Regions from separate parts of the Mesorhizobium sp. M0778 genome, predicted to be linked through region 1. Evidence: riboswitches for the same ligand, from Rfam matches in the RefSeq annotation. Region 1 holds a riboswitch; each other region holds the start of a gene.
What was found. A riboswitch is a leader RNA that binds a small molecule or an ion and turns the genes downstream of it on or off. The one in region 1 is predicted to bind cobalamin.
Positions count from the first base shown of each region.

Region 1 (7,809 bases):
GCTTCGAGGTCTGCACGACAGCCTCGAGGATCGGCAGCATGGCCTGCAGGTTGGAGAGCTTCTTCTCGTGGAGAAGAATGTAGGCGTCTTCCAGATCCGCAACCATCTTCTCGGCGTTGGTGACGAAGTAGGGCGAGAGATAACCGCGGTCGAACTGCATGCCTTCGACGACTTCGAGCTCGGTCTCGGCGGTCTTGGCTTCCTCGACGGTGATGACGCCCTCATTGCCGACCTTCTGCATCGCTTCCGCGATCATCGAGCCGACCGAAACGTCGCCATTGCCGGCGATGGTGCCGACCTGGGCAACCTCTTCCGAGGTCTTGATCTTCTTGGCGTTCTTGATCAGCGTCGCGACGACGTCGGCGACGGCGAGGTCGATGCCGCGCTTGAGGTCCATCGGGTTCATGCCGGCGGCAACCGCCTTGTGGCCTTCCTGGACGATCGACTGTGCCAGAACGGTCGCGGTCGTGGTGCCGTCGCCGGCGATGTCGTTGGTCTTCGAAGCAACTTCGCGGACCATCTGCGCGCCCATGTTCTCGAACTTGTCTTCAAGCTCGATTTCCTTGGCGACGGTGACGCCGTCCTTGGTAATGCGCGGTGCGCCGAACGACTTGTCGATGACGACGTTGCGGCCCTTGGGGCCGAGCGTGACCTTCACCGCGTCGGCGAGGATGTTGACGCCGCGCAGCATGCGCTCACGAGCGTCGCGGGAGAATTTTACGTCTTTGGCAGCCATTTTTAGCTCCTGGCAGGGGCTTGGATTGAGCCCGAAGATTTAAATGAGGGTGAGGCCGATATTCAGCCGATGATGCCCATAATGTCGGCTTCCTTCATGATCAGAAGGTCTTCGCCATTGAGCTTGACTTCGGTGCCCGACCACTTGCCGAACAGGATGCGGTCGCCGGCCTTGACGTCCAGCGGGACGAGCTTGCCGGCTTCGTCACGGGCGCCGGAACCGACGGCGATGATCTCGCCTTCCTGCGGCTTTTCCTTCGCCGTGTCGGGGATGATGATCCCGCCCGCGGTCTTGGATTCGGATTCGACCCGACGAACGACCACGCGGTCATGAAGCGGGCGGAACTTCGACTTTGCCATTTTTTATTCCTCGATGAGAATGGTGAGAACAGTTCCTCCGTCCGGCGGCGCCGGACATGGTTAGCACTCATCTTGGGGGAGTGCTAACGTGGCGCTGAAATAGTCTGGCAACTCGCGCGAGTCAAGGCGCCCGGTGAGCATCATCAGAACAATTGCTTCAAACGGATGCTTCAAACAGATACTTGACCAAGTCAACTAAATGGCTGATCTTACCGGCAGGAGGATGCCATGACCATTCATCATCACCCAGGCAAGGAGCGGATCGACGCGGTGCGAGCCTTCAACCGCTTCTATACCCGCCAGATCGGGCTGCTCGACGAAGGGCTGCTGAAAAGCACCTTCTCGCTGACCGAGGCGCGGGTGCTCTATGAACTGGCGCATCGCGATGGCCTGACCGCCACGGACCTTGGGCGCGATCTCGGCCTCGATCCCGGTTATCTCAGCCGGCTGCTGAAGAAATTCGAGGAACGTCATCTGGTCGAGCGCGCCACGATCGAGGCGGATGCAAGGCGTTCGTCGATCGCCCTGACCAAGGCCGGGCGGCAGGCTTTCGCGCCGCTGAACCAGGGCTCGCACGACCAGGTCGCGGCATTGCTCGACCGGCTTTCGGTTCCCGAACAGGACAGGCTGGTCAAGGCCATGCAGACGGTGCAGCGTCTGCTGGGCGCGACCGCCGAACCCAACATTCCCTACACGCTGCGGCCTCTGCAGGTCGGCGACATCGGCTGGATCATCCATCGCCAGGGCCTGCTCTACGCGCAGGAATATGGCTGGGACGAAACCTATGAGGCGCTGGTCGCTGAAATCCTCGGCACATTCGTCAAATCCTTCGATCCGAAATGGGAACGCAGCTGGATCGCCGAGCGGGAAGGCGAGGTCGTCGGCTCCGTCTTCGTCGTGCGCCAGTCGGACGCGGTGGCGAAATTGCGCCTGCTCTACGTCGAGCCCTCGGCGCGAGGTCTCGGCATCGGCAAGCGGCTGGTCGAGGAATGTATCGGCTTTTGCCGCGCCACGGGTTACAGGACACTGACGCTGTGGACCAACGACGTGCTCGCCGCCGCCCGCCACATCTATGAGTCTGTGGGCTTTAAATTGACCAACGAGGAGTGCCACCATTCCTTCGGCAGGGATCTGGTCGGCCAGAACTGGAACCTGGAACTGTAGCAGCGCTTCCGGCGCTTCGGCGTCGGCCTGCCGTGCCTCACCCTTTGATCGGTATCCAGATTTCCAGCCCGCCATTGCCGCTGCGCGGATCAAATTCGGGGCCGTAACGCTCGAATTCCGGCGCATCGGCGATCTCGTGCCCAGAGGCTGGCAGCCATTTGTTCCAGATCGTGTTGACCGTGCGGCGGATGGTCGAGATATGGTCACGATGGGCGAACACGCCGTATTTCTGCGCCGGCACGCGCACACGCCAAAACTCCCTCGGCAGGTCCGAAAAATCGGACACTTCGACGCCAGCGATGTAGTCGAAATTGCCGGCGTCGTCGCCGTTGACGCAGACGCCATAGGCGACGTCGCCGATCTCGCCAGGAATGTTGCCAATATAGGGGCCGAACCGCTGCCACTGCATCGGGATGCCGGCGCTGGTTTCGCAGCTGTAACGCTCGCCGAGACCGGCGATGAGTAACGGCCGGCTGGTCTCAAAACGCGGTGGTTCGAGAGTGGCGAGAAAGGACTGGTCCATCAGGATCGGCTCCACAAGATCGAGGTTGTCGAGCGAGCCTTGTGCGCGTACCAGTTCCGGCGTGGTGCCGAACTGGTCGCGGAAGGCGCGGGTGAAGGCCTCATGCGAGGCATAGCCGGCGTCGAGCGCGACCGAGAGGATGTCGGGTGCGCCGGCGCCAAGCTTGCGCGCCGCTTCGGTCAGTCGGCGAGAACGGACGTAGCTCATCACCGAACGGCCGGTAGCCGCGCCGAAAGCCCGCGTCACATGAAAGCGCGACACCCCGCTGCTCTTGGCGACATCGTCCAGCGAGACTGCTTCGGGCAGATGGCTTTCGACGAACCACAGCGCCTTCTGGGTCGGATTCATTTGGCACCTCGCATTGGCCCAGTCTCCGCATTGGCCCAGTCTTTACATGGCCCAGTCTTTACATTGGCCATGTCTTATATTGGCAAGATTATGGTGCCGCTTCCTGGCGGAGGCAGTCTGATCGAAATTGCGCACTGCGCAAATCGAGAGCGACGGTCGTCGGCAATTCGCAGGCGTCGCGCGAAAAGGCTTGACAGGAAGCGGGCAAACGTCCTTTTAAATGTAACGTTATTACATCACGAGGTCTATATGGCTCCTTCTGACAAGACTTATTGCGCTGTGATTGGCGGAAAACTAGGGTGGCTGACTGATGGTCCCCGAGTCGAAAGGCAAGGGGTGAAAAGGGAACACGGTGAGATCTTCGGATCGAGGCCGTTGCTGCCCCCGCAACTGTAAGCGGTTAGCAAAATCCGAAGTGCCACTGGCCGGCAAGGCTGGGAAGGCAGGATGGCGCAAAGACCCGCGAGCCAGGAGACCTGCCATCAGCATGAGTTGACCGGACGGGGTGTGCCGGGAGGAGACGTGGACATCGGTCTTGTCGGCCGGTCCGTCCAGCTTCCTTCCGTCGCCATTGAGAAAGTGACGGTAAGTTGGACGCCTCCCAGCCTCTTCTTGAAGCGTGTGAACTGAGCGCGACGACGAATGGCCGGTGCCTGGTCAGCGCGGTGAGCCTTTCGATAGCGCCGGGCGACCGCCTCGCCATCATCGGCCCCAACGGCGCCGGCAAGACGACGCTGCTGCGCATGCTATGCGGTACGCTGCGGCCAAGCGCGGGAGATGTGAGATTTTCCGGACGCCGGCTGGAGAGGTTTTCGGCCGCCGAGCGGGCACTGCACATGGCGGTCGTTGGCCAGACCGACCAGCCTGATCCGCGGCTTGCCGTGATCGACTACGTCGAGCTTGGGCGCGTCCCGCATGCCGGCTTGCGACGGAGGAGCGAGCAACGCGACATCGTCATTGAAGCACTTCGCAGAACCGGCCTGCTGCCGCTGCTCGGCCGCACGATCGGCTCGCTATCCGGTGGCGAGCGGCAACGCGCCCAGTTGGCGCGCGCCATCGCCCAGGAGCCCAAAATCCTGTTCCTCGATGAACCGACCAATCATCTCGATCCGCGCGCCCGCAGCGACCTTCTCGAACTCGTATCGCAGTTTGGCATGACCGTCGTGGCGGTGCTTCATGATCTGTCGCTTGTCACGCCATTTGCCACCAGGGTCGCGGTGATGAACGAGGCCCGCCTGCAGGCACTTGCCAGTCCGCGCGAGGCGCTGACCAAGAAGTTGATCCGCGAGATTTTCGGCGTTGACGTGCTTTGGCTGCGCCATCCCACCGAAGACCGCGAACTCACGGTCTTCGACGTTCCGAACCGCGCCTCTTCACATCCCGATTTGACCAAGGAGCAACATCCGTGAAACGCCTCGTACTGTCTTTTGCCTCCCTCCTACTTGCCCAGACCGCCTTCGCTTTCCCGGTAACCGTTGATAGCTGCGGCACGCCGCTGACGTTCGACGCCGCGCCGAAGCGCGCCGTCATCCAAGATCTGAACATGGCGGAGATGGCCTTCGCGCTGGGGCTGCAACCATCGATCGTCGGCCTGACCGGCATCACCGGATGGTATAAGGTCGGTCCGGAATTCAAGGCCGAGCAGGGCGCGATCCCGGAACTCGCGCCGAAATACCCGACCCTCGAAAACCTCGTCGCCGTCGAGCCCGATTTCTTCTTCGCCGGCTGGTATTACGGCATGAAGCCTGGCGGCGAGGTGACGCCCGATACGCTGGCCCCGCACGGTATCAAGACGCTGGTGCCGACGGAAAGTTGCGTCCATCTCGACCAGAACCGCCCCGCAGCCTCGATGGACCTGCTCTATGGTGATGTCGAAAAGCTGGGCAAGATTTTTGGCAAGGAGGCGGAGGCGGGAAAGCTTGTTTCGAACTGGAAGGCGCAGCTCGCCGATATCACGGCAAAGATCGGCGACCGCACGGGAACGCGTGTGTTTCTTTACGACTCCGGCGAAGACAAACCCTTCACATCAGGCAAGTTCGCGATCCCCAGCGCCATGATCGCCGCAGCCGGCGGCGACAACATCATGGCCGACATGCCGACGAGCTGGGGCAATACGGATTGGGAGACGGTGGCGGCCCGCAATCCGCAATTTCTTATCCTGCTCGACTACCAGGACGGCGGCTACAGAAAACTGCTCGATTTCCTGAAAGCTCATCCGGCGATGAAGGAGACTGAGGCGGTCAAAAATGAGCACTTCATTGCGCTGCGCTATGCCGAACTGACGCCTGGGCCTGCCAACATCGAGGCGATCGGCAAGATCGCCAGGGCGATGCACCCGGAAGCTTTCTGAGCTTGCGCCAGAGAGCGTTCGAATTGGCGATGACAGCAGGAGCAGCAGCGATTGCCGCTCTTGCTCTGCTGTCGATTGCCTATGGATCGACGGTCATCGCGTTGAGCGACGTGATTGCTGCGCTCGGACATGCCGCCGGGCTGGACGGAGACATCGTGTCCGGTCCGGCCGGCAAGATCCCGATTGCCAAGATCGTCCTCGATCTTAGGCTACCGCGCACGATTATGGCCATCTGTGTCGGCGCCGGGCTGGGCGTCATCGGCGCGCTGCTGCAGACGGTAACGCGCAACGACCTCGCAGATCCGTTCTTGTTCGGCCTGTCGTCCGGAGCCGCGGCCGGCGCGGTTTCCGTCATCACCATTTTTGGCGACCATTTCGGTATCTGGACGTTGCCGGTCGCGGCCTTCACGGGCGGCGTATTGGCCGCCGGCATCGTGCTTTTGCTGGTTTCGCGGGTGAGGGGGCAAGGCCCCGAACGGCTGATCCTCGCCGGGCTTGCCGTCTCGTTCATGTTCACCGCCTTGACTAACTATCTCGTCTTTGCCGGAGACCAGCGCGCCGCTCACTCGGTGTTGTTCTGGACGATGGGCGGGCTCGGGCTGGCCCGTTGGGACAATATCGAGCTGGCTGCTCTGGGCGCAGGCACCATCCTTGTTTATGGACTTTGGAACCACCGCCGGCTCGACGCTTTCCTGGCCGGCGAGAATGCCGCTGAAAGCCTCGGCGTCCCGGTTGCGCGGATGCGCAGGATGACATTTCTCGTCGCCGCTTTCTCGACGGCGATCCTTGTCTCGGTCGCAGGCGTCATAGGTTTCGTTGGCTTGATGATCCCACATCTGTCCAGGACCCTGGCCGGCCCGCTTCATCTGCGCCTGATTGCAAGCTGCGCCCTCTTCGGAGCGGTGCTGTTGCTGGCAAGCGACCTTCTCGCGCGCACGCTGCTGCCGCCGCAGGAACTGCCGATCGGCATCATCACCAGTTCGGTCGGCGCTTCTTCGTGGTCACGATGCTCATTCGCAATCGCTCATGATGTGACTGCCATGTACATTTGCCGCCTTCTGGCACAATCCGGGTTCCTTGAATTATGAGCACGCTTATTATATATGTCGCTCATGGTTTCCGACGGCATCGACAGATTGGGCTTTTTGATCCACGACGTGCAGCGCCTGATGCGCAAGCGCTTCGAGGCGCGCGCCAGTGGTTTCGGCCTTTCTTCGGCGCAATGGCGGCTTCTGGTCCGTGTCGCCAAGGAGGCGGGTGTCGCGCAGGCGCGGCTTGCCGAGCTTCTCGAAATCGAGCCGATCAGCGTCTCGCGCCTTGTCGATCGCATGGGGGAGGGCGGCTGGATCGAGCGCCGTCCCGACGCAACCGACAGACGAGTGCGCATGATTTTCCCGACCGCCAAGGCGAACGCAGCCTACGCCCACGTCAAGAGCCTTGCCGGCGAGGTGTATGAGGAATCGCTCGTTGGCGTTTCGCCGGAAGATCGCCGCGTCCTGGTCAAGGCGCTGGAGACAATGGTGCAGAATCTTGCGGATGGTGAGACGCCGCCCTCGGAAAAAGTGAAGAATACGGAAGGCGCAGCAGCATGAACGCGGTAGCCAAAGTAGATAAGAATGCGGCCAAGCTGGAGATGGAAGCTCCCGCGAAGCCGGCGGCAGCTCCGGTAACGGTCGCTCCGCAGGTAGCTCCGGCGCCAGTGGCGCCGAAGAAGAAGCGTCGTGCCGGCCGCTTCCTTTTGATGTTTGTGCTGCCCGCTGCGTTGATCGCCGGCGGCAGCTATGTCTGGGTGACCGGCGGCCGCTATCAGGAGACCGAGAACGCCAATCTGCAGCAGGCCAAGGTGTCGATAGCCGCCGATACGGCGGGCCGCATCGTTCAGGTCGATATTTTCGACAACCAGTCTGTCAAGCAGGGCGACGTGTTGTTCGCCATCGATCCCGAGCCCTACCGGATCGCATTGGCCCAGGCCGATGCGGCGGTGGCCGGCGCGCGGCTCAATGTCGAGCAGCTGCGTGCGGCCTATAGCCAGGCGCTGGCGCAAGAGAAGTCCGACGAAAGCCAGGTCCAGTACGCGCAGTCGCAGTATGACCGCGCCGCCGACCTTGCCCGCAAGGGCATCAACGCCAAGTCGTCGCTGGACGAGGCCAAGAACGACCTCGACAAGGCCAAGCAGCAGCTGGCCGTGGCCCAGCAAGGGATCGTCAGCGCCAAGGCGGCACTTGGCGGCAATCCCGACATCGAGACCGACAAGCATCCGACAGTGATGGCGGCGCTCGCCGCACGCAACAAGGCGGCCTACGATCTGGTCCAGACAACAGTCAAAGCG
Region 1 covers NZ_JAMYPA010000017.1:49,230-57,038, reverse strand. Annotated here, with positions in the region: gene groL (chaperonin GroEL) at 1-736, opposite strand, end outside; gene groES (co-chaperone GroES) at 799-1,095, opposite strand; gene NKI22_RS22040 (bifunctional helix-turn-helix transcriptional regulator/GNAT family N-acetyltransferase) at 1,324-2,259, shown strand; gene NKI22_RS22035 (GyrI-like domain-containing protein) at 2,297-3,130, opposite strand; cobalamin riboswitch at 3,425-3,628, shown strand; gene NKI22_RS22030 (ABC transporter ATP-binding protein) at 3,721-4,539, shown strand; gene NKI22_RS22025 (ABC transporter substrate-binding protein) at 4,536-5,480, shown strand; partial or broken gene NKI22_RS22020 (FecCD family ABC transporter permease) at 5,510-6,510, shown strand; gene NKI22_RS22015 (MarR family winged helix-turn-helix transcriptional regulator) at 6,593-7,072, shown strand; gene NKI22_RS22010 (HlyD family secretion protein) at 7,069-7,809, shown strand, end outside.

Region 2 (7,809 bases), on a different contig from region 1:
GGCGGCATGCTTCGGAGCGCGGTACGTCGTCGCGAACAAAAGACCAGTTGAGAATGGTCACTGGGCCTGTGAGCATTCCCTTCACAGGGTTTTCCGTAAGCGACTGGGCGAATTGCCACCAGCGCAGCGTCATCGGATTGGGCCTCGATACGTCGCCGAAGATGATGGGGGGGCGCACGTAACGCGACCCATAGCTCTGCACCCAGGCATGCTGGGTGAAGGCGAAGCCGGACAGCTGCTCGCCGAAATGCTGTACCATGTCGTTTCGTTCGAACTCACCGTGCACCAGCACGTCCAGCCCGATCTCTTCCTGCCAGCGAATTGCAGCCTCGATCTCCTTCTTCAGGAAGGTCTCGTAGTCGACATAGCTCAGCTGGCCCTTCGCATGAGCGGCCCGCGCCCTGCGTACCTGCGGCGTCTGCGGGAATGACCCGATGGTCGTCGTCGGGAACGGCGGCAGCCCGAGCGTGCCGGCCTGGACTCTGGAGCGCTCGGCAAAAGCGCTCTCTCGTCGCTTCATGCTGTCGTCAATGCTGGCGATCCGCCCCTCAACAAGCGGGTCATGGATCTTCGTAGATGTCACGCGAGTGGCGGCAGCCTCGGCAGACGCTTTCAACGCGCCTGCCACCGCATCCCTGCCTTGGGACAGGGCCCGGGCCAGCAACACCAACTCGTCGGTCTTCTGGGCCGCGAAGGCGAGCCACGACCTGATATCCGCGTCGAGTTCCGTCTCCATGCGCAGGTCGATCGGCACATGCAGCATCGAGCAAGAAGGCGCGATCTCGACGCGGTCCAACGGCCAGCCGGCGACGATCGGTTTGATGCGGTCGAGAATGGCGGGCAGGTTCGCACGCCAGACGTTGCGGCCATCGATCAAGCCAAGCGAGAGCACCAGACCCTTCGGTGCGAGCCGACTCGCCGTTTCCAGCTGCTCGGGAGCGCGCACGAGATCAATATGCAGCCCGGCCAGGGGCAGAGAAACCGCGGTTTCGAGATTGTCTCCCAGCGGCCCGAAATAGGTAGCCAGCATGATCTTCAACTCGGGCGCGGCTTTCGACAGCTGGCCATAGGCGAATTCGAGCGCAGCTCGTTCGTTCGGGTTCAGATCGAGGACAAGCGCTGGCTCGTCGATCTGCACCCAGTCGGCACCCGACAGCTTCAGCCTCTGCAGGAGTTGCTCGTAGACGGGCAGAAGCCGTGGTAGGAGCGCGATGGCACCGAAGCCTTCGGCAGGCGATTTCGCCAGCTTGAGGAAGGTGATCGGTCCAAGGATGACTGGGCGTGTGTGAATGCCGAGAGCTTTAGCCTCAAGGAAGTAATCGACCGGTTTCGTCGACGAAAGGGCGAACGTCTGATCATCGTCTAGTTCCGGCACAATGTAGTGATAGTTGGTGTCAAACCATTTGGTCATTTCCATCGCGGTTACACCAGGCCCATGAGCCGCATGCTGGTGACCAGCGTGTCCACAATCCTTCGTCTGACCTTGGTTGCCGCGCGCCATGGCGAAGTAGATGTCGAGTGGGACCTCGCCGCCATTCCAGGCGTAACGGGCTGGCAGGGCGCCGACCATGACTGCGGTGTCGAGCACATGATCGTAGAGCGAGAAGTCGTTCGACGGGATTTTCGACACGCCGCGATCGCGCTGCTCCTCCCAGCTAGCGGCACGGAGCGCCTTCGCAGTCGTGAGAAGGTCGCCAGCGGAAGATTTTCCGGACCAGTAGCTTTCAAGCGCGAATTTCAGTTCTCGCCGACGACCGAAGCGCGGCACGCCGAGCGTTGCTACAGGAATTTGTTGAGAGACAGTCATGCCATACCCCGATGGTTGGGGCGTCGGTGACAAGGAAGGCGCTAGCAGGCCGGCACAAACGCCAGGCTGCAGCGGCCACCGAGACACCCCGCCCGTGGACGTAATTCGCCGTGGCAGGTCTCCTGGCTCGCGGGGTCATAGCCTCTACCCGTCTTCCCAAGGCTATTCGCCTCAGTGACATGAGTGGGGTTGGCTTGCCGCTAACAGTTGCGGGGGCAGCGCCGGCATCGCACCGGCTTCCCTCTTAGCTCCGCTGCGGCAGCGCCGTACGGAGAACCACGACACGGGAGACAATTACAGCAGTTCGCTTCTTTGTCAACGCCGCATAAAGAAATGTTTATGTCGTTATGTTAAATTCCCGTTGGCATGTTCCCAAAGGTCGCCTCGAAAGCGAAAACTGTGGAAGCCTTGAGCGGCGGTAAATCAAAGCAATGACGCACAGCGGTCCAGGAGGATAGGAGTTCGTCGGCTGCCGGCGGCAACCATACCGGCAAGCGCCGTGGTGCTGCTTCGCGCATCATGCGAACGCCACCTCGGCGTCGAACTTCGGCTCCGACGTTCCGACCGCTTCGTCGGTGATCTGCTCGCGACCATATTCGGCTCAATGGCCAGGCTGTTGCCCATGTGGGAGCTGTTGGCCGTGATGCCCTCGGTGATACGACACAACGATTTCGAGGGGAGCACCCGAGGCTTGGCGCAGCGGCCTGTTGCGAAGTGATCGAGGCCAATGTCTCGAACTGCTGTTCGCAGCCCACCGGCTCAAGGTAACCCGGCTCAAACCACCGGGCCAGCTCAAGTCCTGTCCAAATGAGGCCTGAGCGGCAAATCGTCGTGCACGCGCACGGTTTGGCGTTCGATCTTGTGATGCGTCTTGGGCGGGCAATCGCCATGGTGGAGCGCTTCCAGGCGCGCAACGATTTCGGCGTCATCCTGGGTCTGCCTGTTGTTGTGGCGAACATACTCGACCCAGGTTGGCACGTGATAACACTCGGTCCATAGTTCGGGCTTTTCCAGGTCACGCAGCAACGCCCATTGTCTGGCGCCATCTCGCAGCCGGGCTTTTCGCCACGATGTCATCACAGTGAGAAATTCTGGGACATCTCTCTGATCGATACGATAATCGACCATCACCATGATCGGACCGCTTCGTGGCCGCAGGTCAAGTTGCAGCGTCGGTTCGCTGAACTTGTTGGTCGGATCCAGATTGAGCGTTTCAAAATCCGGCTGACGCAGAACGATCCCCATCAGTCCCCCAATCACAAGAACCGCGCTGGCGACGAGCAAGGCTCCCGAAACACCTTGGACATCCGCCAGTTCGCCCCAAAGCCAGCTTCCCGCCGCCATGCCGCCGTATGTGGCCGTCTGATAGAGAGACAGGGCGCGTCCAACCACCCACCGCGGCGCCGACAGCTGCACTGTGACGTTTAAAGAGCGAGAATGATTGAATCCAGGCCGCACCGGCTGGCATGAGGAGCAGGCAGATCAGCCAAACGTGCTCGCTCCATGCCAGAAAGAAGCAGCTGATCGCCAGTATAAAGAACGCACCGCGAATGACCGATTCGTTGGAGAGAACTTCTCGGACCCGCCCGATGAGGAGCGCGCCCCAAATCGCTCCCAGGCCGAAGAAGCCAAGCATCACGCCGTAGGTGACCGCGGTCCCTTTGACCTGTTCGCGAGCAACCAACGGCAGGAGAGCCAAAATGACAACGGCGGTGAGGCCGAAAATCAAACTCCGGCACATCACCTTGAGAAGGTTCGGCGACAAGAGCACGTAACGGAAGCCCGCCGCCATCGCACTGCCGAAAGCCTCCCGCGGCAGCGCTTGTCGTGCCCGTTCGGCTTTCCATCGCAACAGCGCAGCGATCAGAGCGAAGTAGCAAAAGACGTTGAAGAGGAACGCGAAGGCCGCACCGGCTGTGGCCACGATTATGCCGCCAATCGCCGGCCCGATGCTGCGCATGAGATTGTAGCTCATGCCGTTGAGCGCAACCGCGCTTGGCAGGTGTTCGCGAGGCAGGATATCTCCCATCGAGGCTTGCCAAGAGGGATCGTGCAATGCCCAACCACAGCCGATCAGGAAGGTGAGACCCAGAAGGTCCAGGGTGTCATTTCCCCCGCATAGGTCAGGAACGCCAGGAAGGCGGATACGCAGACCATCAGCAGTTGCGCAGTCAACATGATCCGGCGACGGTCAAAGTTGTCCGCGAGCGCTCCCGCCGCGAGCGAGAAGATCATGTAGGGGAGGGTGGTCGATGACTGGACGAGCGCCACCATTCCATGGGAGGTGGCGATGCTCGTCATCAGCCAAGCCGCCGCCACACCTTCCACAAGGGTGCCAAGGTTCGAAACGAGTGCAGCCGACCATAGCGAACGGAAGGTCTTGTGCTGAAAAGGTACGAGTGAAGATGTTCTCTTCGCCATTGTGGGAAGCTTCGGGATCGACCGCGGGGCTGGATTTGTTTCGCCTCACTCAACCATGGCCTCGCCGTACAAGCCAAGCTGCCACAGTGGCGCGCCTGCTAACCCAGACAACTTGGCGGCCTTACAGGCATGCGCAGGACGCGCGAAGCCGCTCAAATCTCCCCAGATGGGTCAGCCACCGAAGACCGGCATCACTTGCCCGTTGAGCGGCTATACGATAATGCTCCGCGCTAAGCAGGAAGCGCCAAAAATTCGAGCGGCGACTTCATTCTCCTATTCAGGAAGGAACTATGAGGCGGCAGACGCGACCATTCACCGTGGAAGTCAAACAAAAGCGCAATTATGAAAAATCCGCACGTTCCATCTGGGGCAATTTCGACATCGCCGCGGCGATGGCCGAGACAACAAAGGAAGTCGAGCCGTTAAATCGTCAGCTTGTTGACTCTACTGTAGTGGCCCTTGATGCTGAACCTTTGCACAAACCGCGAGTGGAGCATTTCATGGCCAATCCCCTGGAAACCGAGTCAGCAGTAGTTCATAGCGCACCGGCAGACAAAGCGGAAACGCCAAAACCGAAGACGAGAGCGCGGCGGTCGAGGAAGCCAGAAGCTGAGGCGAGCGCGCCTGCCCGCAAGGAGGGCGCCAAGCCGATATCCGCGACCACTGAAGCACCGCCGTCAGCGCGAACAGGCCGAAAGAGCTACTCCGCGAAGGATCGTGCCCAGAAGCTGGCGCAGATCGAGACCTCGATCGGCGGCGGCGCTACTCTCAAGAGCGCGGTGAAGCAAGCCGGCATCTCGGAACAGACATATTATCTTTGGAAGAAGGCGGCGGCGCCGGCGGCGGATAGTGACGGGCTGAAGGATCTCGTCGCGCTCGAGGAAGAAAACAAGCGGCTAAAGAGCCTGCTTGCCGATCGTCTCCGCAAGGAGAATGCGGAACTGAAGAAAAGGCTCGGGCTGGATTAAGGAGGGTGGGCAGCTGATTCTTGGCTCGCCACCTACAGCAATCCCGCCTGCTCCGCCTCGCGACGCAGATTCTGCCGTGGCCTTGGGCCGATCTGCTGGATGACCAGCCCGGCCGCCAGCGAGCCGAGATCGCCGCAATCCTTCAGGCTGAGGCCTTGCGTGTAGCCGTAGAGGAAGCCGGCGGCGTAGAGGTCGCCGGCACCTGTCGTGTCGACCAATTCGCGGATCCTGGTGGCCTCGATGGTGACGGTCTCGTCGCGGCGCACGATGACCGAGCCCTTTTCCGAACGGGTGACAATGGCGATCTTGCAGTCCCTGCGGATCTGCGCCAGCGCCTCGTCGAAGGACGCGGTCTGGTAGAGCGACTTGATCTCGTGGCTGTTGGCAAAGACGATGTCGACGGTGCCGGAGCGCATCAGATCGAGGAATTCGTCGCGGTAGCGGTCGACGCAGAACGAATCCGACAATGTCATCGACACTTCGCGCCCGGCGGCATGGGCGAGCTTCGCCGTCTGCCGGATCGCCTCCTTGGCGCGCGGCGGGTCCCACAGATAGCCCTCGAAATAGGTGACCGCGGCGCCCGACGCCTTGTCGGCCTCGACGTCCTCCGGGCCGAGCTCGACGCAGGCGCCGAGATAGGTGTTCATCGAGCGCTCGCCGTCCGGCGTGACGAAGATCATCGAGCGCGCTGTCGGCGGTTCGCCGTTAAGCGGCCTGGTGTCGAAGGCGACACCCTGGGCATGCATGTCATGCGCGTAGATTTCGCCGAGCGCGTCGTTGGAGACCTTGCCGAAGAAGGCGGCGCGGCCGCCGAAGCTGGCAACGCCCGCCGCCGTGTTGCCGGCGCTGCCGCCCGAGGCTTCGATGGCCGGGCCCATGCGGCTGTAGAGCAGTTCGGCGCGCCTCGTGTCGATCAAATTCATCGCGCCCTTGATGATGCCGTTGGTCTCCATGAACGCCTCGTCGCACTGGGCGATGATGTCAACGATGGCATTGCCTATACAAAGCACGTCATAGTCCGGCATCAATGTCTCCGCGAAAATCCCGACGGCTTCTTGCCACGCCGGCCGGCCGGCGGGTCTGGCGAGTTGGAATGGGCTTTCCGGATGCCAATCCATTCGGCGTCGGCCCTCACGGGGCGGCGAGTCCTGCCTCGCGACGCAATTCGTCGGCCCTGTCTGTCTTCTCCCAGGTGAAATCAGGCTCTTCACGGCCGAAATGGCCATAGGTCGCGGTCTTGCGGTATATAGGGCGTAAGAGATCAAGCATCTTGATAATGCCCTTCGGTCTGAGATCGAACAACTCAAGAATGAGGCGCTCGATCCTTCTTTCCTCAACCCTCGCTGTTCCGAACGTGTTGACCATGACAGAAACCGGACTGGCCACGCCGATTGCGTAAGCAAGCTGCACCTCGCAGACGTCCGCAAGTCCGCTAGCGACGATATTCTTTGCGACATACCGGGCCGCATAGGCAGCTGAGCGGTCAACCTTGGACGGGTCCTTGCCCGAAAAGGCGCCGCCGCCGTGACGACCCATCCCACCATAGGAATCGACGATGATCTTGCGTCCAGTGAGACCGCAGTCGCCGCGCGGCCCGCCGACTACGAACCTCCCCGTCGGGTTGACCAGAATTCTGATGCCTTCCGTCTCCAGGTGGGTCGGCAGGACAGGCTTTATGATTTCCTCAATGACGCCCTCGCGGACCGTCTCTTGCGAGACCTGCTCGTCATGTTGGGTCGATACGACGATGGTATCCAGGGCGACCGGGCGCAACCCCTCATAGCGCACTGAGACTTGGGATTTCATGTCAGGACGCAACCAGCCAAGCTGTCGTGCTTTCCGGACATCTGCCTGTTGTTTCGTCAAGCGATGAGCGAGCTGGATCGGCAAAGGCATCAGAGTATCGGTTTCGCGGCATGCGTAGCCGAACATGAGGCCCTGATCTCCCGCTCCCTGTTGGAGGTCCTGCCCTCGTCCCTCGTCAACGCCCTGGCTGATGTCGGGCGACTGCTCGGTGAGTGCATGAACGACGGAGCAACGCCGGCCGTCAAAGCCGACGGCCTCGTTGTCGTATCCAATATCGAGAATCGTATCGCGCGCAACTTGGCTATAATCCACCTGCGCATCGCTGGTAATCTCGCCAGCCAGAACGACCATCCCTGATTTTACCAACGCTTCACAGGCGACGCGCGCCTTGGGATCGGTGCGGAGGATGGCATCGAGGATGGCATCCGAGATGTTGTCGGCCAACTTATCCGGGTGTCCCGCGCCAACCGATTCGGAAGAGAACACGAACTGCCTAGCCATGAAATGCCTCGCTTCGGGTGTTGGAGTTGTATGGGGCATTTTGCTTAGCCCACCTTACCTGTCGGTGAGGCCCGGGACCTCGAACGCAGCGCACAAGTCGGCAACGTCTCTTCGCACGCAGGCATGGAGATCTTCGTCTTCTGGCTCGCCGGAGGACGGAGTCCATGAAGCCAGCAATTTGCACGGTTTCCACATCGCGCATGCCCATTGACGTCACTGCTGGCGCCCCCAGGCGAATTCCGCTTGTGACCGCAGGATGGCGCGGGTCGCCCGGCACCATATTAAAGCTCGTAATGATGCCTGCCT
Region 2 covers NZ_JAMYPA010000022.1:8,438-16,246, reverse strand. Annotated here, with positions in the region: gene metE (5-methyltetrahydropteroyltriglutamate--homocysteine S-methyltransferase) at 1-1,807, opposite strand, end outside; cobalamin riboswitch at 1,903-2,103, opposite strand; partial or broken gene NKI22_RS24975 (MFS transporter) at 2,600-4,228, opposite strand; gene NKI22_RS24970 (transposase) at 4,519-5,196, shown strand; gene NKI22_RS24965 (adenosine kinase) at 5,229-6,221, opposite strand; gene metK (methionine adenosyltransferase) at 6,328-7,503, opposite strand; partial or broken gene glyA (serine hydroxymethyltransferase) at 7,558-7,809, opposite strand, start outside.
Region 2: another riboswitch for cobalamin. It lies ahead of metE (5-methyltetrahydropteroyltriglutamate--homocysteine S-methyltransferase); the one in region 1 lies ahead of NKI22_RS22030 (ABC transporter ATP-binding protein).

Region 3 (7,809 bases), on a different contig from region 1:
CGGCTGCGTCGGTCCTGGCGACGCCGGCCTCTGAGGCGAGGCCGGTCTTTTCCGCAGTCTCGACGATCAGCTTCGCCAGGCGGTCGCGGCGGCGGCGGTCGAGCCCGTCGGCCTGGGCATATTCGTCAACCAGTCGCTCGAGTTTATGCTGCTCTTCTTCCAGCCCGGCGCCGGTCAGCGGCGGCGGCAGATGGCCAAGCGTGACGGCGGCAATGCGTCGCTTGGCTTGTGCTGCCTCGCCGGGGTTGGAGACGATGAAAGGATAAATGACGGGCAGGGGGCCGGTGACGATTTCGGGAAAGCAGTTTTCGCTGAGCGCCACGGTCTTGCCGGGCAGCCACTCCAGCGTGCCGTGGGCGCCGACATGGATAATTGCATGGATGCCGAGCGACTTACGCAGCCACAAGCCAAAGGCGATCAGTGCATGGCGCGGCGGCAGTGTCGGGTCGTGATAGTCGGCGCGGCGGTCGGCTGAGCGCCCGCGATCAGGGGCGAGGGCTACGGTGATATTGCCGAAGGTGGCGGCGCGGAAGGGGAATTTTGCGGTGGTGGGCGCTTGGACACCCCCCTCTGCCCTGCCGGACATCTCCCCTTCAAGGGGGGAGATTGGCAGTTCGGCTGCCGGCTCTCCCTTAACGCCCTTGGTAGTTGGCGAAAGCAGAGACAACAGCGCAATCTCCCCCCTCGAAGGGGAGATGTCCGGCAGCACAGAGGGGGGTGCCTCGCGCGAACCTGTCTCATCATCCGTATTCCCCCATGCGGCCTCCACCGCAGCGATGGCCGCCGGCGGCAATTCCTTCGAGAAGGTCAGATAATCCTGCAAAGCCAGTCCCTGGTCGGCTGGCTCCAGCACCTCCAGCAACTGACGCGGCGTTTGCGGAATCCCTTCAACGGCGTAGCCCTGTTCGCTCAGGTCGTGCAGCATCGCCAGCACGCTGGACGGCACGTCGAGACCGACGGCATAGCCGGTGCGGCCGGGCGCGCTCGGATAGTCGGGGATCAGGATGGCGAGCTTGCGCTCCGCACGCGGCGTCCGCTGCAGACGCACGAAGGCCTCGATACGGTTCGCGACCTGCGCCACGCGGTCAGGCTCTGGCCGGTTGGCGAAGGCGCGGAAGGCCAATGCCGGATCGATCTCGCTTTCGCTCTTGAAGGAAATGGCGCCGGCCAGGATGCGGCCGTCGAGCTCGGGCAGGACGACATGCATGGCAAGGTCGGCGGGCGCCAGGCCGCGCTGGTTGTTCTGCCAGATGTCGCGGCGGGTGGTCGCGACGACGACCTGGAACACCGGCACTCCGGCGCGGTCGAACAGCGTCTCAACGCCGGGTTCGGCGCCCGAGGCGAAAGCTGTGGCGGTGATGATGGCGGCAGGGTTCAGCGCGGCAAACGCGGTTTCGACAAAGGCGAGCGATGCCGCGTCCTTGAGGCTGGAGACGAAAATAGGCACGGGAACCATGCCGCGTGCGCCCAGCGCTTCGAAAAGCGCGTCGATGGGCGCGACATCGGCGGCGAGCAGCATCGAGCGGTAGAACAGGATGGGGATGATGGGGGCGGGTTCGGCGGACGGTAGGTTTAGGCTGCGTTCCGTCGCGCCCCCCTCTGTCCGGCAGGACAGAGGGGGGCGCGAAGGAATGCCGACGCTTGATAAGTCCATTCTTTCTATAACGCCGCGTCCCGGCTCGTAAAATCCCGCCTTTGGCACGCTGACAGGTTCAGCGACCGCCGCACCCGATCCGGCGAGACTTGCCAACCTCTGCACCAGCGCCGTCATATTCGCCGGGCCACCTTCGCGGAAATAGTCGAGCAGACCATCAAGTTCCTGGCGCGGCAGCGTCGAGCCTTCGATCAGCCGCAAATCCTCGTCGTGGCTCTCGCCCGGTAGGAGCGCCAGCTTAATACCGCGATTTCGCGCGACAACGGCAAGCTGGTCGCAGCCGTAGCGCCACCAGTCGTAACCGCCGAGGATGCGGACCAGGACGACCTTGGCGTGGCGGGCGACGCTGTCGATCCAGAGGTCGACGGACATCGGGTGGCGCAGGTCGCGCAAGGCGGCGAGCCGCATCGACGGCAGGCGGTCCGCATCTGCCTTCCACGCCGCCGCCAGCCCGGCGAGGTCGCTGTCGGTGAAGGACAACGCCACGACATCCGCAGGCGTTTGCCTGAGATCGACAGGCTCGGCGAGATCGTCGAGCGAGGCGGATGTGGTGGTGAGGATGTGCATCGCGGCTCGTACCTGGGATCAGCCGGCGAGGATACGCTCGATCGCCGGGCGGTTCAGCCCTTTCAGGCCGATGACGACGAGGCGCGAGCGGCGATCGTCTTCAGCGGTCCAGGCGCGGTCGTAATAGTGGTTGACGCGCGGACCGACGGCCTGCAGCAAGAGCCGCATCGGCTTGCCGCCGACGTCGACGAAACCCTTGACGCGCAATACGTTTTCTTCCTCCGCCGCCGTGGCGACGCGTTGTGCCAGCTCGTCCGGGTCGGACACCGACGCAATGTCGATGACGAACGAGTCAAAGTCGTCATGTTCGTGGTCGAGCTCGTCGTCGTGATGGGTCTTGCGGTTCTCGATGTCGTCCTCGACGGCGAGACCAAGGCCGAGCAGCACCGACGGATCGACCTTGCCTTGCGAGGTCGGCACGATCTTCACCGCCCGCGCAACATGCTTGCCGATGACGGCATTGGCGCGCGCCGCGCCGGCTGCGTCCAGCAGGTCGCTCTTCGACAGGATGATCAGGTCGGCACAAGCGAGCTGGTCTTCGAACACCTCCTCGACAGGATCGTCATGGTCGAGCGTCTCGTCCTGCGCGCGCTGCGCCTGCAGGGCGTCCATGTCGTTGGCAACGCGGCCATCAGCCAGCGCCGGCCCGTCGACGACGGCGATGACGCCATCGACCGTGACGCGGCTTTTCACCGACGGCCACTGGAAGGCCTGGACCAGCGGCTTGGGCAGGGCCAGCCCGGACGTCTCGATCAGGATGTGGTCGACCTTCGGCGTCAGCGACAGGATCTGGTCGAGCGCGGGGACAAAGTCGTCGGCGACAGTGCAGCAGATGCAGCCATTGGCCAGCTCGACGATGTTTTCCTCGGGGCAAGTGTCGATGCCGCAGCCCTTCAGGATCTCGCCGTCGATGCCGATATCGCCGAACTCGTTGACGATGATGGCCAGGCGCTTGCCTTTGGCGTTTTCGAGCAAATGGCGGATCAGCGTCGTCTTGCCGGCGCCGAGAAAGCCGGTGACGACGGTGCAGGGGACGCGCGAAACGTTGGCGGCCGAATCTGGGGAAGTCATATCAAGTCCTTCAAAAGGTCGAGGGGAGGGATGCGGGCAACCAAGCCGCGCTTCAGGCAATCGGGACGGCCGCGCCACGGAATGAGGCCGTCCGTCGAAGTAGCGAACAGCTTTGCCCCCGTCACCAGATCGGTGCCGCTGGTCGTGGTCAGGTCGCCGAAGACATAGCTCCAGCAGCCGTCGCGCAGCATCGCGGCGCTGAGCCGGCGCTTGCAATTGCCGAGGCATTCGACGGTGCGGATTTTAATGTTTTCGCTGGAAGCGGCGCGGCGCGTGTCCTCGGCGAGCAGTTCGCCGGCGCGGGGATAAGCGTCCGAACCGGTCTCGTCACGGCAGGACGAGCAGACGATGACGGTAACGCCGGCCGGGGAATCACCATGGCCGGACAATAAATCCGCTGTCTCAGCCGGAAAACTGCTGTCGCGTTCCAAATCAGGCTCCTTGCCCGGAAAACCCGCCAGGCGATCGGATTCTTATGTCCTAGACGGCAGGTCTCCTGGCTCGCGGGTCATCGCCTGGGTGCCGCCTTCCCGGGAATATCCCAGTGGTTTTCGGCCTTGGCTCGTCGCTTACAGTTGCGGGGACAGCCGCGGATTTGAAATCGAGATTTCGCACCGCATTCCCTCTTGGCCCTTGCCGTTGCGGGCAGGGGACCGTCTGGAACGGATTTAGGCTTGTGAAGGCAGTCGTGTCAACGCACGTCTATGACGCGGCGATATCTGCGAGCGGCTGGCCGAGGTCGCCGGCAGCCGTCACCTCGATGCGCTCGAGCCCGAGCCAACCCTGCATCTGCTTCAATTCCTCGAAAAGGGCGGCGGCAGTTTGCGGCGGGGCGCCGGGCTCCGAATAGGCGGCATGGACGCGCAATACGCCGGCCGGGCGGTCGGCCCTGAGGTCGACGCGCCCGACGATGCTGTCGCCGAGCAGGAACGGCAGCACATAATAGCCATACTGGCGCTTTTCGGCCGGCGTGTAGATCTCGATGCGGTAGTGGAAGTCGAACAACCGCTCGGTGCGCGACCGCTCGAAGACGACGGGATCGAACGGCGCAAGCAAGGCGCGCGCCTCGATCCTGCGCGGCAAACGGGCGTCCTTGTGGAGATAGGCTGTTTTGCTCCAGCCTTCGACGCTCACCGGCAACAGGTCGCCAGCCTCGACCAGTTCCTCGATGCGGCCCTTGATGTCGGCGGGCGAGAGGCGGAAATAGTCGCGCAGATCGCCCGCCGTGGCGACGCCATGGGCGCGGGCGGAGATGCGCAGCAGTTCGCGGTGGGCGTCCGCGGGGGACGGAACTGGCAAAGCGAGTACCGTTGGCGGCAGCACGCGCTCCGGCAGATCGTAGAACCGCTCGAAACCACGCCGGTGCGCCGTGGTGATGCGGCCCGCCCAGAACAGCCATTCGAAGGCATGCTTGGCATGGCTCCAGCCCCACCAGCCGCCCGAGCCCTTCTGGCCTTCGAAAGCCGACGCCGCGATCGGGCCTCGTTCAGCGACCTCGCGATAGATGTCCTCAATGTAGGCGGCGTGCTCGCGGCCCCATTTTGCCAGTCCGCTGTACATTTCCTCGCCGCGCTCGGCCCGCCGCATGCGCCAGCGCATCAGCGGATAGGTCTCGACGGGCAAGAACGAGGCTTCATGCGCCCAATATTCGAAGACCATGCGCTTGCGTGTCACCGCGGCGTCGTCGAGCAGCGCCAGCTTGTAGGGGCCAAGCCGCGAATAGAGCGGCATATAATGGGCGCGAACCACGGCGCTGACGGAATCGATCTGCAGCAGGCCGGTACGTGCAAGCACCCGGGCCAGATGCCGGCGGTCAGGCGTGCCGCTGGGGCGCGGGTCATTGAATCCCTGTGCCGCAAGCGCAATGCGACGGGCCAGGGCAAGCGAGATTTTTTCTTTCATGAAGGCGGTATCCGGACGATGTTAGACAGAGAAAATGACCTGCGATTCCGCCCCATGCTAGCAAGGTTTTGGCGGCATCTATGTCAGGAGAGAAAAGTGGAGTGAAAAGTGAAGGAAATCAAACAGGAGCGGATCGGACCAGTTTTCCCGGATATGCCGTCCAGCACCGCGATTTGAACAAGGTTTGACTTGCTTCGCCGAAAGCGCTGCGCTAACCCTCGCCGCGTTGCAGCATAGAGCCCCCTTAAAACGGTTCAGTGGTTAATCTGTCACGCTTCCGCAAGTGGGTCCGGTGCTGTAATCAGAGTGGATTGGCCGCCAACGGAAAACTGCAGCATGAACGCACTTTTAGGTTCGTACCTGCCCATCGTCCTGTTCATCGGCGTGGCGCTGGTCGTCGGCCTGGCGCTGCTCGCCGCACCGTTCCTGGTGGCTTACCGCAACCCCGATCCGGAAAAGCTTTCCGCCTATGAGTGCGGCTTCAACTCGTTCGACGACGCCCGCATGAAGTTCGACATCCGCTTCTACCTGGTGTCGATCCTGTTCATCATCTTCGATCTGGAGGTGGCCTTCCTGTTTCCTTGGGCAGTGTCGTTCAGTCAGATCGGCATGCTCGGTTTCTGGTCGATGATGGTGTTTTTGGCGGTGCTGACCATCGGCTTTGCCTATGAATGGAAAAAAGGAGCGCTGGAATGGGATTGAACGACAGTTCCGGCACGCTCGTCGCGCCGAAGCCCAAGGGCCTCATCGACCCCAACACCGGCAGACCGGTGGGGGAGGATGATCCGTTCTTCCTGGAGATCAACAACGAACTCGCCGACAAGGGTTTTCTCGTCACTTCGACCGAGGCGCTGATCACCTGGGCGCGCAGCGGCTCGTTGATGTTCATGACCTTTGGCCTCGCCTGCTGCGCCGTCGAGATGATCCACACCTCGATGCCACGCTACGACAGCGAGCGTTTCGGTGTCGCGCCGCGCGCGTCTCCGCGCCAGTCCGACATCATGATCGTCGCCGGCACGCTGACCAACAAGATGGCGCCGGCGCTGCGCAAGGTCTACGACCAGATGCCGGAGCCGCGCTACGTCATCTCGATGGGCTCCTGTGCCAATGGCGGCGGCTATTATCATTATTCCTATTCGGTGGTGCGCGGCTGCGACCGCATCGTGCCGGTCGACATCTACGTGCCCGGCTGCCCACCGAGCGCTGAAGCGCTGCTCTACGGCATCCTTCTGCTGCAGAAGAAGATCCGCCGCACCGGCACGATCGAACGGTGAGCGGCATGACCCAGGCGTTGAATGACCTCTCGACCTATCTTGGCGAGAAGCTGACCGGCCGGATCGGCGAAGCGGTGCTCGCCTATGGCGAACTCACTATCTCGGTCGAGCCGCGCGACCTGATCGAGGTGGTGACCTTCCTGCGCGACGACCCGAAATGCCAGTTCATTTCGATCATCGACGTTTGCGGCGCAGATTATCCGTCGCGGGCAAAGCGCTTCGACGTGGTCTATCACCTGCTGTCGCCGAGGCAGAATATCCGCATCCGCATCAAGGTCCAGGCCGACGAAGAGACGCTGGTGCCGTCGATCACCGGCATATATCCCGGCGCGGACTGGTTCGAGCGCGAGACCTACGACCTCTATGGCGTGCTGTTTTCGGGCCATCCCGATCTGCGCCGGATCCTGACCGACTACGGCTTCGAGGGCCATCCGCTGCGCAAGGACTTTCCGCTGACCGGCTTCGTCGAGGTGCGCTACGACGACGAAGCCAAGCGCGTCATCTACGAGCCGGTCGAGCTCAAGCAGGAATTCCGCAATTTCGATTTTCTGTCTCCGTGGGAAGGTACGGATTACGTGCTTCCGGGAGATGAGAAGGCAAAGCAGTAAATGGCTGAAACCTCCGTTCGCAACTTCAATATCAATTTCGGCCCGCAACACCCTGCTGCGCATGGCGTTTTGCGCCTTGTGCTGGAGCTTGACGGAGAAGTCGTCGATCGCGTCGATCCGCATATCGGGCTTTTGCATCGCGGCACGGAAAAGCTGATCGAGCACAAGACTTATCTGCAGGCCGTGCCCTATCTCGACCGGCTCGACTATTGCGCGCCGATGAACCAGGAGCATGCCTTTGCGCTCGCCGCCGAGCGGCTGCTCGGTATCGAGGTGCCGAAGCGCGGGCAGCTTATTCGAGTTCTCTACTCCGAGATCGGCCGCATTATGTCGCACATCCTCAATGTGACGACGCAGGCGATGGATGTCGGCGCGCTGACGCCGCCGCTCTGGGGTTTTGTCGAGCGCGAAAAGCTGATGGTGTTCTATGAGCGCGCCTCGGGCTCGCGCATGCACGCGGCCTATTTCCGGCCGGGCGGCGTCCACCAGGACCTGCCGCAGAAGCTGATCGAGGACATCGGCAAGTGGATCGACCCGTTCCTGAAGTCGGTCGACGACCTCGACGCGCTTTTGACCGGCAACCGCATCTTCAAGCAGCGCAATGTCGACATCGCTACCGTCTCCCTGGCCGACGCTTGGGCCTGGGGCTTTTCCGGCGTCATGGTGCGCGGCTCGGGTGCGCCGTGGGATCTGCGCAAATCGCAGCCCTACGAATGCTATGCCGAGCTGGACT
Region 3 covers NZ_JAMYPA010000002.1:3,710-11,518, forward strand. Annotated here, with positions in the region: gene NKI22_RS03805 (cobaltochelatase subunit CobN) at 1-2,221, opposite strand, end outside; gene cobW (cobalamin biosynthesis protein CobW) at 2,240-3,292, opposite strand; gene NKI22_RS03815 (DUF1636 family protein) at 3,289-3,723, opposite strand; cobalamin riboswitch at 3,762-3,965, opposite strand; gene NKI22_RS03820 (winged helix-turn-helix domain-containing protein) at 3,995-5,194, opposite strand; gene NKI22_RS03825 (NADH-quinone oxidoreductase subunit A) at 5,531-5,896, shown strand; gene NKI22_RS03830 (NuoB/complex I 20 kDa subunit family protein) at 5,887-6,468, shown strand; gene NKI22_RS03835 (NADH-quinone oxidoreductase subunit C) at 6,474-7,076, shown strand; gene NKI22_RS03840 (NADH-quinone oxidoreductase subunit D) at 7,077-7,809, shown strand, end outside.
Region 3: another riboswitch for cobalamin. It lies ahead of NKI22_RS03815 (DUF1636 family protein); the one in region 1 lies ahead of NKI22_RS22030 (ABC transporter ATP-binding protein).